2 regions of the Modestobacter sp. SSW1-42 genome follow, and region 2 is predicted to be linked to the other one. Evidence: riboswitches for the same ligand, from Rfam matches in the RefSeq annotation. Region 2 holds a riboswitch; the other holds the start of a gene.
What was found. Region 2 has a riboswitch for cyclic di-AMP ahead of ACGBYP_RS21135 (M23 family metallopeptidase). Riboswitches for the same ligand answer to the same signal wherever they lie in the genome.
Positions count from the first base shown of each region.

Region 1 (7,284 bases), on a different contig from region 2:
GCGCCGACGACCAGCTGAACTACCGCCGGTTCTTCGCGATCAACACCCTCGCCGGCCTGCGTGTGGAGGACCCGGAGGTCTTCCGGGCCACCCACGCGCTGATCGTCGAGCTGGTCGAGAACGGCTCGGTCGACGCGCTGCGGATCGACCACCCCGACGGTCTGGCCGACCCGAAGGGCTACCTGGACCGGCTGGCCGAGGCCACCGGTGACCGGTGGACCGTCGTGGAGAAGATCCTCGAGCCGGGCGAGGAGATGCCCGGCTCCTGGAAGACCGCCGGGACGACGGGCTACGACGCCCTGTCCGAGGTCGACGAGGTGCTCGTCGACCCGGCCGGCGAGGCGGCGTTCACCGCGCTGGACACCGAGCTGGCCGGCGGGCCCGTCGACTACGCCCAGCTGGTGCACGACTGCAAGCGCGAGGTCACCGACGGCATGCTCGGCTCGGAGGTGGCCCGGCTGCAGCGCATCGTCGGCGACCTGCCGGGCGTGCCGGCCGACCAGGTGACCGAGGGCCTGGCCGAGCTGCTGGCGAGCTTCCCGGTCTACCGCAGCTACCTGCCCGACGGCCGCGCCCACCTCGACGAGACGGTGGCCGCGGTCAAGGAGCGGCGACCGGAGCTGGCCGCCGCCGTCGACGCCCTGCACCCCCTGCTGGGCAGCGCCGGCACCGAGCTGGCCACCCGGTTCGAGCAGACCTCGGGCCCGGTCATGGCCAAGGGCGTCGAGGACAGCGCCTACTACCGGTGGGCGCGGTTCGTCGCGCTCAACGAGGTCGGCGGCGACCCGGCGCAGTTCGGGACGACGGTCGCTGCGTTCCACGAGGCGCAGCAGCGCCGCGCGGAGCGCCGTCCGGCGTCCATGACGACGCTGTCGACGCACGACACGAAGCGCAGCGAGGACGTCCGCAGCCGGCTGGCGGTGCTGGCCGAGCTCCCGGACGAGTGGGCCGCGCTGGTCCGGGGCCTCATCGCCCGGCACCCGCTGGCCGACGCCTCCCTCGCGCACCTGGTGTGGCAGAACCTGGTGGGCGCGTGGCCGCTGTCCCGCGAGCGGGCGCACGCCTACGTGGAGAAGGCCGCCCGCGAGGCCGGCACCTCCACCACCTGGACCAACCCGGTGCAGGAGTTCGAGGACCAGCTGCACGCCCTGGTCGACGCCGCCTTCGACGACGCCACCACGAACGCCGAGATCACCGCGTTCGTGCAGCGGATCGCCCCGCTGGGGTACAGCAACTCGCTCGCGCAGAAGCTCCTGCAGCTGACCATCGCCGGGGTGCCCGACGTCTACCAGGGCACCGAGCTGTGGGACTTCTCGCTGGTCGACCCGGACAACCGCCGTCCGGTCGACTACGACCTGCGGCGCGACCTGCTCGCGCGGCTCGACGGCGGGTGGGTGCCGGAGGTCGACGAGACCGGTGCCGCGAAGCTGCTGGTGGTCTCCCGCGCGTTGCGGCACCGCCGCGACCACCCGGAGGCCTTCGCCGGGTACACCCCGCTGACGGCCACCGGCGCGGCCGCCGACCACGTGGTCGCGTTCGACCGCGGTGACGTCGTGACCGTGGCCACCCGGCTGCCGGCCCGGCTGGCGACCACCGGCTGGGGCGACACGACGCTCGCGCTGTCCACCGGGGCGTGGCGGGACCTGCTCACCGGCACCCGGGTCGTCTCCGACGCCTCGGGCATCCCGCTCGGCGAGCTGCTCTCCGCGCTGCCGGTGGCGCTGCTCGTCCGCGACTGACGCGAGGTCCCGCGGCCTCCCGGCCACAGGGCATCACCGGCCCCCTCGACGACACGTCGAGGGGGCCGGTGCGCGTCGGGGGCACCCACCCGTTCGCGGCACCACCGGTCGTGCGCGCTGACGCGGACACCCGCAACAGATGGTGCCCGGGCCCTTGGCGGAGCCCGGTCCCCGCCACATGTCGAGGAGTCGATTTGTCGACCGTCTGTAACGGAACGGTCTCGGAGCGCACGCGATACTGCGCATGTCGCCACATTCTCGGCGCGACGCGCCGTCGATCTGCGACACGCCGCTCGCCAGTTGGCAGTTGTCCACCTACCGTCGTCCTCGCGTTCGGGCCTTCCTGGCCGAGCGCGGCACCGGACCGCTCAGCCCCGTCCGCCGGTGACCTCAACCAGACCCTTCCGGACGGGGGCGGGGGACCCACATCCGACGCGCCGCCCACCCAGCGCCGCGCGTCTACGGGGTGAAGCCGCAGATCTGCGGCCGGGCACCGATCGCCCGAACCCGACAGCTCACCTCGCAGGCGGTGATCGGAGGAACACGCATGTCCAAGCACTCTCAGTCCCGTCCGGCCCTCGTCCGTCGTGCCCTGCGCGGCGGCGTGGTCACCGTCGGGGCCGCCGCTCTCGGTCTCGGTGCCTCGGTCGGCATCGGCACCGCGACGGCATCCGCCGCCGAGCACGACTGGAGCGGCGTCGCCCAGTGCGAGTCGGGCGGCAACTGGAGCATCAACAGCGGCAACGGCTACTACGGCGGCCTGCAGTTCTCCCAGAGCACCTGGGCCGGCTACGGCGGCACTGCCTACGCGCCGCGCGCCGACCAGGCCTCCGCCGCCGAGCAGATCGCCGTGGCCGAGAAGGTCCTCGTCGGCCAGGGCGTCGGCGCATGGCCGACCTGCGGCAAGCGCCTGACCGGCGGCACCACCGCCGTGGCCGAGCAGAAGGCCGCCCCCGCCCCCAAGGCCGAGGCGCCCAAGGCCGCCCCGAAGGCCCAGGCCGCCCCCAAGGCGCAGGCTGCCCCCAAGGCCCAGGCCGCGACCCCGAAGGCCGCCCCCAAGGCGTCCGCGGAGCGCAAGAACGCCGCCGCCACCCGTTCCACCCGCCAGGCGCCGGCCGCTGGCAACTACACGGTCAAGCCGGGCGACACCCTCGGCAAGATCGCGGCCGCCAACGGCACCTCCTGGCAGTCGCTGTACGCGAAGAACCGCGGCATCGTCAGCAACCCGAACATGATCCACGTCGGTCAGCTGCTCGCCGTCTGACCCACCTGCCGGGCCTGCCCCGGACCCGCACGGCACGAACGGCCGGGCACCCCAGCGTGGGGGTGCCCGGCCGTTCGCCGTCCCGGGCACCCGGTGACGAGGGCGACGGTTCGACCGCGTGTGGGCGGGCATGATCCAGCCGCTCTCCCACTCCCCCGCACCACCGCTCCGGAGGTCCTCCATGCCCCAGCCCGTCGAGTTCTCCGTCTGGGCCCCGCTGCCCCAGCGGGTGCGCCTCCAGCTCGACGGGCAGGTGCACGACATGGAGCGGGACGACGCCGGCTGGTGGCGGGTGACCGCGCCGGCCGAGCCCGAGTCCGACTACGGCTTCCTGCTCGACGACACCGAGCCGGCGCGCCCCGACCCCCGGTCCCGCCGCCAGCCCGACGGCGTCCACGGCCTGTCCCGCCGGTACGACCCGTCGTCCTACAGCTGGGGCGACCGCGCCTGGACCGGCCGCCCGCTCGCCGGCGGCGTCGTCTACGAGCTGCACGTGGGCACCTTCACCCGCGAGGGGACGTTCGACGCCGCCGTCCGCAACCTCGACCACCTGGTCGACCTGGGTGTCGACTTCGTCGAGCTGCTGCCGGTCAACGGCTTCAACGGCACCCACAACTGGGGCTACGACGGGGTCGCCTGGTACGCGGTGCAGGAGAGCTACGGCGGCCCGGCGGGCTACCAGCGACTGGTCGACGCCTGCCACCAGCGCGGCATCGGCGTCATCCAGGACGTCGTCTACAACCACCTCGGGCCCTCGGGCAACTACCTGCCGGAGTTCTTCCCCATCTTCGCCGCGGGTGCGAACAGCTGGGGCAACGCGATCAACCTGGACGGCCCCGACTCCGACGAGGTCCGCCGCTACATCATCGACAACGCGCTGATGTGGCTGCGCGACATGCACGTCGACGGGCTGCGGCTCGACGCCGTCCACGCGCTGGTCGACGAGCGGGCCACCCACGTGCTCGAGGAGATGGCCCAGGAGGTCGAGAAGCTCTCCGTCGCCGAGGGCCGCCCGCTGACGCTGATCGCCGAGAGCGACCTCAACGACCCCTCGCTCGTCACGCCCCGCGTGGCCGGCGGCAAGGGCCTGGACGCGCAGTGGAGCGACGACTTCCACCACTCGCTGCACACCCAGCTGACCGGCGAGGCGCAGGGCTACTACGCCGACTTCGCCGCCGGCGGCCTCGGCGGGCTGGCGAAGGTGCTCACCGGCGCCTTCTTCCACGCCGGCGACTGGTCCAGCTTCCGCCGGCGGCACCACGGCCGCCCGGTCGACACGAACGCGCTGCCGGGCTGGAAGTTCCTGGGCTACCTGCAGGACCACGACCAGATCGGCAACCGCGCGGTCGGTGACCGGATCTCGGCCTCCCTCTCCCCCGGCCTGCTCGGTGTCGGCGCGACGCTGGTGCTCACCAGCCCGTTCACCCCGATGCTGTTCATGGGCGAGGAGTGGGGCGCCTCGACGCCGTGGCAGTTCTTCACCAGCCACCCCGAGCCCGAGCTGGGCAAGGCCACCGCGGAGGGCCGGATCGGCGAGTTCGCCGAGCACGGCTGGGACGCCGACGTCGTGCCCGACCCGCAGGACCCGGAGACCTTCACCCGGTCCAAGCTGGACTGGTCCGAGCTCACCGAGGAGCCGCACGCGCACGTGCTCGCCGTGCACAAGGCGCTGATCGCGCTGCGCCGGGCGCACCCCGACCTGGTCGACCCCGACCTCACCGCCGTCGCGGTCAGCTGGGACGACGCCGACCGCTGGCTGGTCGTCCGCCGCGGCTCGCTGCGGGTGGTGGCCAACCTGTCCGACTCCCCGCGCGAGATCGACCTGGACGTCGACGCCGACGAGGTGCTGTTCGCCAGCGGCGAGATGCCCACCCTCGACGGCGGCGTGGTGACCCTCCCGGCGGAGAGCGCCGCGGTGCTGTCCACCCGCCGCTGACCCGTGCAGCGGCTGCTGCCCGACCCCGGCCCGCTCGGCACCGAGGCCGAGCTGGCCGGGGCGTACCGGCTCGTGGCGGGCCGGCACCTGCGGGTGAACTTCGTCGCCGCGCTCGACGGCGCCGTCCGCGTCGACGGGCGCAGCGGCGGGCTAGGCTCCCCCGGTGACCGCCGGGTGTTCCGGACGCTCCGCGCGCTGACCGACGCCGTGCTGGTCGGCGCGGGCACCGCGGCCGCCGAGGGCTACCGGCCGGTGCTGCCGGACTCCGCGGTCGGCCGGCTGCGCGCCGCGCTCGGGCGGCCCCCGGTGGCGCCGGTCGCGATCGTGTCCCGGCGCGCGTCCCTGGCACCGGACGACCAGCTCGTCACCGACGCGGTCACCCCGACCCTGCTGGTGACCTGCGCGGCCGCCGACCCCGACCGGCTCGCGGCCCTGGCCGCCGCCGGCGTCGTGGTCCTGGTCTGCGGCGACGACGACGTCGACCTGCCGTCCGCGCTCGACGCCCTGGCCGACCGCGGCCACGAGCAGCTGCTCTGCGAGGGCGGTCCGGCGTTGTTCGCCGCGGCGCTGGACGCCGGTGTGGTCGACGAGCTCGACCTGTCGATCGCCCCGCTGCTGGTCGGCGGCGGCGCCGGGCTGGTGCCCACGGCGCTGCCGGTCCCGGTGGGTGCCCGGCTGGTGCAGGTGCTGACCGAGGACGACGTCCTCTTCACCCGGTACGCGCTGCGCTGACCCCCTCGCGCCTGACCGTCGGGTCAGTCGCGCAGTCGACCACCGGTCCAGCAGTCCGGGGTCACGGGCGGAGTTGTCCGGGCCGTGGGTCGCGCGTCGGGGCGGGGGAGGACGTGACTGCCCGAGCGACCGCGGCGTCGGGTTCCGGCTCGACTGTTGGACGTCGGACCGCGGACGCCGGACGCCTGCAGGACGTCCCGGAACTGTCGTACCCCGAACGTACGTTCGACCCATGACGTCGACCGCCTACCCGCCCCGCCCCCGCGGGCCGGTGGTCGAGGACTGGTCGGAGCTGCCTGACCGGTCGGTGTGGCCACACGAGTGGCTGGCCGATGAGTTGCAGGCCTTGCAGCGGCGGCGGGCCGTGGACGCCGCGGAGGAGGCCGAGCTGATCCTGGGCCTGGCCGCGCAACGCCCGGCGACCGCCGATCCCGACGGCCCGGGGGCGCGGCGGCCGGGTTGGACGGCCGATGGTGAGCCGGGGATCAGTGAGTTCTTCCTGGCCGATCTGTCGGTGATCCTCAACCTCGGGCGCGGCACCGCCGCGCACCGGCTGAAGCGGGCGCTGACCTGGCGGCACAAGCTCCCGCGCACCCTCGCCGCGCTCAAGGCCGGGTTGATCGACGAACGGCGCGCCGACGCGCTGGCCGACGTGCTCGCCCACACCTGCGCCGACGTCGCCGGGCAGGTGGAGGCTGCGCTGCTGTCCGAGGCCCGGGACCTGTCGGTGTACCGGCTGCGTGACCGGGCCGGTGCGCTGATGCTGCAGCTGGACTCCGCCGCCGCCGAAGAGCGCCGCCAGGAGGCCGAGCGCACCGCCGACGTGCACCTCCACCCCTCCGGTGTGGAAGGTCGGGCGACGCTGGCGGTGGACCTGCCCACCGACGAGGCCGCCGAGTGCCTGGACCTGATCGACCAGCTGGCCCGCATGCTCAAAGCCGACGGCGACCCGCGGCCGATCGGGGTACTGCGCGCGCACGTGCACTCGATGCTCATCCGCCGCCCCGCCGACAACGGCCTGCCGCTGGTCGCCGCGGACCTGCGGATCACCGCCAGCCTGGACTCCCTCACCGGCGCCAGCAGCGCCCCCGGTGAGGTCAACGGCCTGCCGATCACCGCCGCCCACCTACGCGAACTGCTCGCCCGCGTCGGCGCCCTCGGGCTCACCACCCCCGACGGCGGCACCCTCACCTACGCCATCACCGGCCCCGACGGGCAGCTGCTGGCCACCCTGACCCCCGCCGAACTGGCCCGCCTCGCCCGCCGCGGCTGCCCCGACCACCCCGACGACGCCACCGCTGCGGGCGATGGCCACGGCGCTGACACCAACGACGGCGCCGACACCGGCACGAACCGCGGTCCCGACACCGACCTGGTCCCCGAGATCGACACGGACACGGACCCGGATACGGACCCCGACCCCGACCCCGACCCCGACCCCGACCCCGACCCCGACCCCGACCCGGTCCCCGGCACCAACATCGACACGGACCCGAACCCGGTCCCCGACGGGGAGGGCACGGGCGGAGACGAGGCGGTCGACGGCGAGGCGGCACAAGCGTGCAGCTGCCCGGTCCTGGGACCCCCGCCACCGACCGACGCCTACACCCCCA
Region 1 is NZ_JBISCA010000003.1:816,424-823,707, forward strand. It holds gene treY (malto-oligosyltrehalose synthase) at 1-1,739, shown strand, start outside; cyclic di-AMP (ydaO/yuaA leader) riboswitch at 2,122-2,283, shown strand; gene ACGBYP_RS14220 (transglycosylase family protein) at 2,287-3,003, shown strand; gene treZ (malto-oligosyltrehalose trehalohydrolase) at 3,185-4,939, shown strand; gene ACGBYP_RS14230 (dihydrofolate reductase family protein) at 4,943-5,671, shown strand; gene ACGBYP_RS14235 (DUF222 domain-containing protein) at 5,904-7,284, shown strand, end outside.
Region 1: linked by a shared signal. The riboswitch ahead of ACGBYP_RS14220 (transglycosylase family protein) and the one ahead of ACGBYP_RS21135 (M23 family metallopeptidase) in region 2 are both predicted to bind cyclic di-AMP.

Region 2 (7,284 bases):
AGGCCACACTGTGGCCTCGCGCAGCGCTGCCGGACCGTGTTGACCCAGGAGAAGTGAGGAGCGGCCATGCCTCACTTGGGCAAGCTCGAGGCCGCCGTGATGGACGTCTTGTGGTCCACCGACGCCCCGCTGACCGTGCGCGAGGTGCTGGCGAAGATGCCGCCGCAACGCAGTCTGGCCTACACCACCGTGATGACCGTGCTGGGGAACCTGCTGCGCAAGGGCTTGGTGGAGCGGGAGCCGGTGGGTCGGGCGTTCAGCTACCGCCCGACCGTGACGCGCCAGGGTGCGGCGGCGGCCTCGCTGCGGGAGATCCTGGACGCTTCAGACGATCCCCGGTCGGTGCTGCTGCACTTCGCCGAGACGGCCTCCGATGAGGAGTCCTTGGTGTTGCGTGAGGCGCTCGAGCGGCGGGCAGCGACCTCATGATCGGCATGCTCGCTGTTCTGGCCGCCGGAACCGCTCTGGGTCTCTACGGGCACCGGTCGCTGCTGTGGCTGGCTGAGCGGCGGGTGGATCCCACGATCCTGCTGGTGGGCTGGTCGCTGTTGTCTGTCGGGCTGGTCGCCTCGACCCTGGCCATGATCGGCCTGCTCGCCCTGCCGATGGACCAGCACGAGGCCAGTGGGCTCATCCAACTGGTGGGGGGCTGCTGGACCGCGGTCACCACGGGCACCGTGCCTGCCTGGCAGCAGACGGTCGCCGGCATCAGCCTGATCATGGCCGCGACCATCGTGGTGCGCCTGGGCAGAGCGGTGCTGAAGCGCGTGCGGTCGGTCCGGCGGCACGCCCCGCATGTACAGCAGCTGCGACTGCTGGCCTCGAGCTCCTCGGCCGGTGAGCCGCTGTGGGTCGCTGACCACCGGGCGATGGCCATGTCCATCAGCGGTCGTCCCGGGGTGATCATCGCCTCGGATGGGCTGCGGGCGCAGTTGCCACCGGAGGCAGTCGCAGCGACGCTGGAGCATGAGCGTGCACACCTACGGGGCCACCACCACGCTTTGGTGACGATCGCTGAGACACTGGCCGCCGCCCTCCCCTGGTGCCCCCTGCTGCGCGCAGCGCCGGCCGCCATTCGGGACCTGGTGGAGCTCGCCGCCGATGCCCACGCAGCGCGGCGGTGCGGGCCCGAGGCCGTTCAGGTCGCGCTGCGCCGGATGACCGGACAGCCGGTCCTCCCCTTCGGGCTGGCCATGGCCTCCCGCCTGACCGAGCTGCGCATCAGCCGGCTGGAAACCACCGACCCGTGGCGCATGAGCCATCTTCTCCGCTGGCCGGGGACCTTGGCGATGGCGACCGGGGCGCTGCTTCTTCCCGCGGCGACCACGTGGCTGGGCTTCAACATCGTGCTGTGCGCGGTCACCTGATCCACTCACTTCCCGCGAGCCCTTCTCTGAACAGCGGCCTCTCCCCCTCAAGACGAACACCCTTACTGCCGTTGCAACTACGACCAGTAGTAGCAATGGGATGTGAGGACGACAGCCGATGTGCACCGGACACCTTCGCCGCGGTGGGTTCAGCAACCTCCCTCGCCAGAGGGCTGCTGACCGGCCGCAACAGCGGTCCGAGCGGAGCGTCGTCTCACCGGCAGGAGTGCGCCCCGGTCGCGGCCGCGCCCTGCAGCGGCCGGTCAGGCTGTGGACGGTGGGGCTCGTTCTGGCCGTGGCCGCGGTCTCCTTCGGTCCCCTGGCCGCCTCGGCTCAGGCCGCACCGAGCAACCCCAGCGACGCGGACCTGAGCGCAGCTCAGTCCAGTCAGGAGCAGGCCGCCGCCGAGGTGGGCCGCCTGGCCGGGCTGCTGTCCGGCGCGGAGAGCGACCTCGAGCGGGTGATGGTCCAGGCCGAGGCGGTCAGCGAGGCCGACCGCATCGCCCAGGGAGAGCTGGAGGCCGCTGAAGAGCAGGCGGTGGTGACCGCGGCCGAGCTGCGGGCCGCGCAGCAGGCGGTGACCCTGGCCCGGGCCGACGTGGCCACCGTGGGGCGGGAGCGGTACATGTCCAGCGGGGACCTCAGCGGCATCGCCGCGCTGCTCAGCGCCACCGGGCCGGACCAGCTGCTGGAGGGAGCCGCCACGCTGCGTCTGCTGGCCGATCAGCGCACCGCCACGCTGGAGAGCCTGCGGATCGCCGAGACCGCCCACGTCGACGCCGACACCCGGGCACGGGCGGCGGTCGCCGATCGAGCCCAGGCCGCCGAGCAGGCTTCGGCTGCCAAGGCGGCGGCCGATGAGCAGGTCGCGGTCTTCCAGGCCGCCGCCGACGCCCTCGCCGCTCAGCGCGCCACCATCGAGACGCAGCTGCAGGAAGCTCAGGTCCGTCTCCTGTCTTTGCAGGGGCAGCGCAACGCCTACCAGGCGTGGCAGCAGCAGCAGGCGCGGGAGAAGGCCGAGGCTGAGGCTCAGGCCGCCGCGGCCGCCAAGGCGGCGGCGCAGGCCGCCGCCACGGCCAGGGCGGCAGCACAGGCCACCTCGCCGTCCAAGCAAGCGGCGCAGACCACGCCCCAGGTCAAGGCGGGCACCCCGGCTGCCAAGCCAGCGGAGCCGGCCGCCGGGCCCAAGCCAGCTCCGGCCCCGGACATCGCCGATGCTCCCGCACCGCGGCCGGTGACCGGCGGCGGCGTGGCCCCGACCGGTGGCCGGTTCACGACGTGCTTCGAGATGCGCTGGGGGGTCATGCACAACGGCGTGGACATCGCCGCCCCGATCGGCACCCCGATCTATGCCGCCGCCGCCGGCCGGGTGGTCCGCGCCGGGGAGGCCAGCGGGTACGGGCTGGCGGTCTACCTGCAGCACGATGACGGGTCAGTGTCGGTCTATGGGCACATCAACGACTACTTCGTGACTGCCGGGCAGCGGGTGTCGGCCGGCACGGTGATCGCCGAGGTGGGCAACAAGGGGCAGTCCACCGGTCCGCATCTGCACTTCCAGGTCAACACCGCTGGTCTGCACACCGGTGCGGTGGACCCCATCTCCTGGCTGGCCGCCCGCGGGGTCTCGATGGGCGGCCGGTGCTGAGCTGGAGCACCCGGTCCGGTCAGGCAGCTGGCGGCCGGCCTGCTGATCAGCTGCCGGGGCCCCCTGCCGCTGGCGGCCCGTGGCCTGGGGTTATCTCCTCGGCCACGGGCCACCTGCGCTGCAAACGCTCACGGCGCGCCGGCGGGGGGTGGGCACGGCGATACGTCAGTACCGATCACCCGGCGGGGCCACCGGTTCAGCTGTCCATGGCCCCGCTGGGTGGTCAGCCGCAGCCACCGCCCATCGACAGGCCGCGGGCGGTGAGCCACGGAACGGGGTTGGTGCGGTTGACGTACAGCCCGCCCTGGTGCACCTCAAAGTGCAGGTGGGCGCCGGTGGACTGGCCCTTGTTGCCGACGGCGGCGATCTGCTGCCCCGCGGTCACCCGCTGGCCGGCGGCGACGGAGTAGCTGTCGATGTGGCCGTAGAGGGTGATCGAGCCATCGGCGTGCTGCAGGTAGACGGCCAACCCGAAGCCCGACGCGGGACCGGCCTGGAGCACCACGCCATCGGCGGGGGCGTAGATGGGGGTGCCGATCGGGGCGGCGATGTCCATGCCGTTGTGCATGGTCCCCGAGCGGGTGCCGTAGCAGGAGGTGACCCGGCCGGTGGTCGGGATGCCGGTGCCGGCGGCGCTCCGCTCGCTTCCACGGGAGGCCGCCTGGTTGCCCCGTTCGGCCGGTGCGGTGGCCCCGCTGGCCGTCCCAGGTGCGGCGGGGATCGAGGCGCTACCGGCCCGCTCGGCAGCTGCTGCGGCCGCGACTGCGGCGCTGCGGTCCTGCTCGGCAGCTGCTGCGGCTGCCGCTTCACGGGCGAGGGTGGCCAGCCGCTCCCGGGCCTGCTGCAGCTGCTGCTCCAGCGCGGCCCTCTCCCCCACGGCGGCGTCGTAGGTCTGCTGCGCGGCCGCGAGCTTGTCGTTGGCGACCCGCTCGGCCTCCGCGGCGGCCTGGGCGGCCGCATCGCGGGCGTCCACCGCGGCCTTGGCCGCCTCGGTCGCTGCCTGCTGCTGGACCTGGACGACCTCGAGCTGCTGGAGCTGCTCGGCCCGGGCCTCCCCGAGGTGGTCTAGGGTGGCGGCCCGATCGAGCACCTCATCGGGGCTGGCCGCGCCGAGGAACGCCGAGGCAGCGCCATAGGCATCCGCGCCCATGTAGCTCCGCCGGCCCAGGGCCGCGACGTCGGCTCGGGCCCGGTCGACGGCCGCGGCGGCAGCGGTCAGCTCCGCGACGCGGGCGTCGGCTTGCTGCCGGGCGGTGACCAGCTCGGCCTGGGCGACCAGGCTCTGGTCGGCGACAGCTTCGGCTTCCACGGTGAGCTGCTGCAGGTTCTCCTCGGCTGCCGCCACGGACTCCTCGACGTCGCGCAGCGCGGCCTCGGCCGCGGCGAGCTCGGGCTGGCTCGCTGCGGCCGGCGCTCCGGGTGCCGCCTGGGCCGCGGGGCCGGTGAGAGCCAGCAATAACGCCGCGCTCACGGACAGGGCTGATGCGAGCGCTGGGGTGCGCCAGCGGGGCCGGCCCGGGTGGGGCCGATGACGGGCAGGGTCGTGCAAGACGTCGTGCGATGTCGCCAACGCGACGGGCTCCGTTCTCCCTCACCGTCTACCGAGTTAGCTGACGGGTTCGGGCCGGAGACAGCCCTACTCGCGGCGGCACGGTGGCCGGTCGAGATTCACCCCAGGGGAACGATGGGTCCCCGGTCCGCCACCGCGAGCGGTGGCAGTTCGACGGGGTCCGGGTGAGGACCTCGGGGCGAGGTCGTGGCTCACTCGGACCGGGCAAGACGATACTACGAAGCTAGATAGTTGTCACAGGTCGGTAACGCCGGCCAACTACTTCGGCCTGCCTCCGCACGACAGACCCGCCCCCATGCTCAGGCGCGCCAGCTCAGAAGATGTCGAGTGCAGGCAGCAGCTGGGCAATGGCCTCGACCATGGCGGTGGCATCGGTCAGCGCCTGGCGGGCTTCATCGACACTGGTGATCTCCGGCCCCGTGGGTCCGGGGTACTCCAACTCGTGGCGGCGACGGCGCAGGTAGCCGAAGTCGGTGAATCCCGGTTCGAACTGCGCGCGCAGTGCGCGTTCGACCACGATGTGGCCACCTTCGTGAGTGGCCCGCAGACCCTGCTGGGCGAGCACAGCAGCCCCGGCCTGACGGGCGGCGTCGTAGGCGATTATGAAGGCGGTACCCGGATCGGTCTCCAGCAACGTGCCGGCCGACGTAAGCAGCTGGCGCGCTCGATCCAAGGTCGCCTGCGCGGCCAGCTGCGCGCCGGGCGCCCGCTGCAGCTCCCGGTCGGCGATGAGCTGCTCGACCTCCGCTGCGCCCTTGGCCCAGCTGGTCATCGCCGTTCACCGATCCCCGTCAGCGGCGGTGCCGCCGCCTCCGAGGATGGGTTGGCGGCGCGCTGGATGACCGTCAAGTAGCTGGAGCGGTGCACCTGGTCGACGAGTGCGTCTTCAGCGGCCCGCCACTGGTCCGGTGTCCGCAGCGCCGGGTTCACCGGGAGCCGCAGACGCGCGGCGGCCCGGTCGGCGGCGGCGTAGACCGCCGCGCGGTGCGGGGTGCCGATGATCAGAACGTCGATATCAGCCGGCGGTGGGCCGTCCTGCCCGGCGTACCGAGCTGCCCAGGACCCGAACAGCAGCACCGAGTCCACCTCAGGCAGCTCGACGAACTCCTCGCCGATCACCTGGGCCGGGCCGAAGGTGAGAGTCAGCAGCTCGGTCAGTGCACGGGCGGCGGGATGACCGGCGTCGGCCTGGTAGAGACGGGTGCGGCCGACACTGCGGCTGACGACCAGGCCAGTGTCGACCAGGCGAGCCATCTCCCGGTGCGCGGTACTCAGCGGAACTCGTGCCGCCTGCGCCAGCTCGCTGAGGGCGTACTGGGCGTCTGGGTGCAGATGCAGCTGAGTCAGCAGCTCCGCCTGTTGCTGCGACCGGAAGATCGGCATCAGCGACGGAGACTTACTTCTCATAAGTGAGAAGATACTTCCATGAATCGGAAGTGGCTAGGGCTGACGCGAGCCCTCGGTAACCAGCCACCCCCGACGGATGCATCCTTTCGCTCCTCCAGGTCGAGGCAGTAGATGAAGACCCCACCGCCGACCAGCCGGCGCCGGGGAGCCGGCACCGGCTGGTACGGGACAGCCCCTCGTGAGAGGCGCGGGGTGGACTGCCAGGCGCGATGCTTCAGGTGCGGCGCATCAGCTTGGGCGGGACGGCTAGGGGTCCTTTCACTGAGTGACGTACTCCGTGTACCAGAGCTCGTAGACATCCCCGTGGTAGGCCTCGATGACGGCCTCCTCGAAGTGGGCCTTCATCGCCTCGCGGTTGGCCTGCACGTCGGTCAGGGTCACGCCGGAGAACTGCGAGATCGCGATGTCCAACGCCTTCGAGCCGTCCGGCTTGCCGCCACCGCCGTGCCCGCCACCGGCGTTCAGGTCATAGGCCGCCGACATCTGCAGCGTGAAGCCCAGCTTCAGGTAGCTGCCGCCGGCCAGGTTGATCGCCACCGGCTCGACGGCGAGCACCACGGTGCCGGCCTCCGGCGCGGGCTCGGCCTCGGCCTCACCGCTCCCGCTGAAGACAAAGAAGTACACCGCGGCACCGATCGCCAGGACGGCGACCAGCCCGATGATGAGCAGCTTCTTCTTGCCGCCCTTGGCGCCGTCCTCGTCCGCCGGCTTGTCGTCCTTCGTGGTCTTGTCCTTGCTCATCCGTGGCCTCCCCTGGAGTCGGAGGCGCCGGGTCCGGCGTCCTCGGTGGTGCTGTCTGTGGCGGTCTCCGGCGCCGCCGGGGTGTTGAGGTCGGTGGTCTGGCCTTCCGCGGGGCTGCGCCGGTGTCTCCACCCGCCTTCAGTCGGGAGCCTTTGCGGGCATCGGTCGCCTGAGACCGCCAGAACGCCGCTGCGATAACCGAGCTGTTGTTGCCCACCGCACCGATTGAAGCGACGCCCCCCGAGTGGCCCCGCTGTTCTTTTTGGATCGGCTGTTGACCGGAGTTCTTGAATCGGGCGGCCCGGGGTTCTCAGCTGCAGGACCGGCGGGGACACCTCTACTGGTCTGCCACCGGGCGTGCGCCTGCTGGCCGGCGGGGCACCTGATGTTTGTCCAGGGCCTTGCGGACCGCGGTCTGGGACCGGTCGACCAGCTCGGCGATCTCGCGCAGCGAGCGTCCATCCCGGTAGGAGGCGACGATGAAGGTCTCCAGCCGAACCTGTAGCAGCGGGTGGGCGGCGTCCCGGGTACCGGCGAACTCCGGCAAGGGCCGC
Region 2 is NZ_JBISCA010000007.1:64,652-71,935, reverse strand. It holds gene ACGBYP_RS21150 (BlaI/MecI/CopY family transcriptional regulator) at 67-429, shown strand; gene ACGBYP_RS21145 (M56 family metallopeptidase) at 426-1,367, shown strand; gene ACGBYP_RS21140 (peptidoglycan DD-metalloendopeptidase family protein) at 1,645-3,012, shown strand; gene ACGBYP_RS21135 (M23 family metallopeptidase) at 3,236-4,483, opposite strand; cyclic di-AMP (ydaO/yuaA leader) riboswitch at 4,594-4,748, opposite strand; gene ACGBYP_RS21130 (hypothetical protein) at 4,896-5,354, opposite strand; gene ACGBYP_RS21125 (winged helix-turn-helix domain-containing protein) at 5,351-5,965, opposite strand; gene fliL (flagellar basal body-associated protein FliL) at 6,248-6,730, opposite strand; gene ACGBYP_RS21115 (helix-turn-helix domain containing protein) at 7,068-7,284, opposite strand, start outside.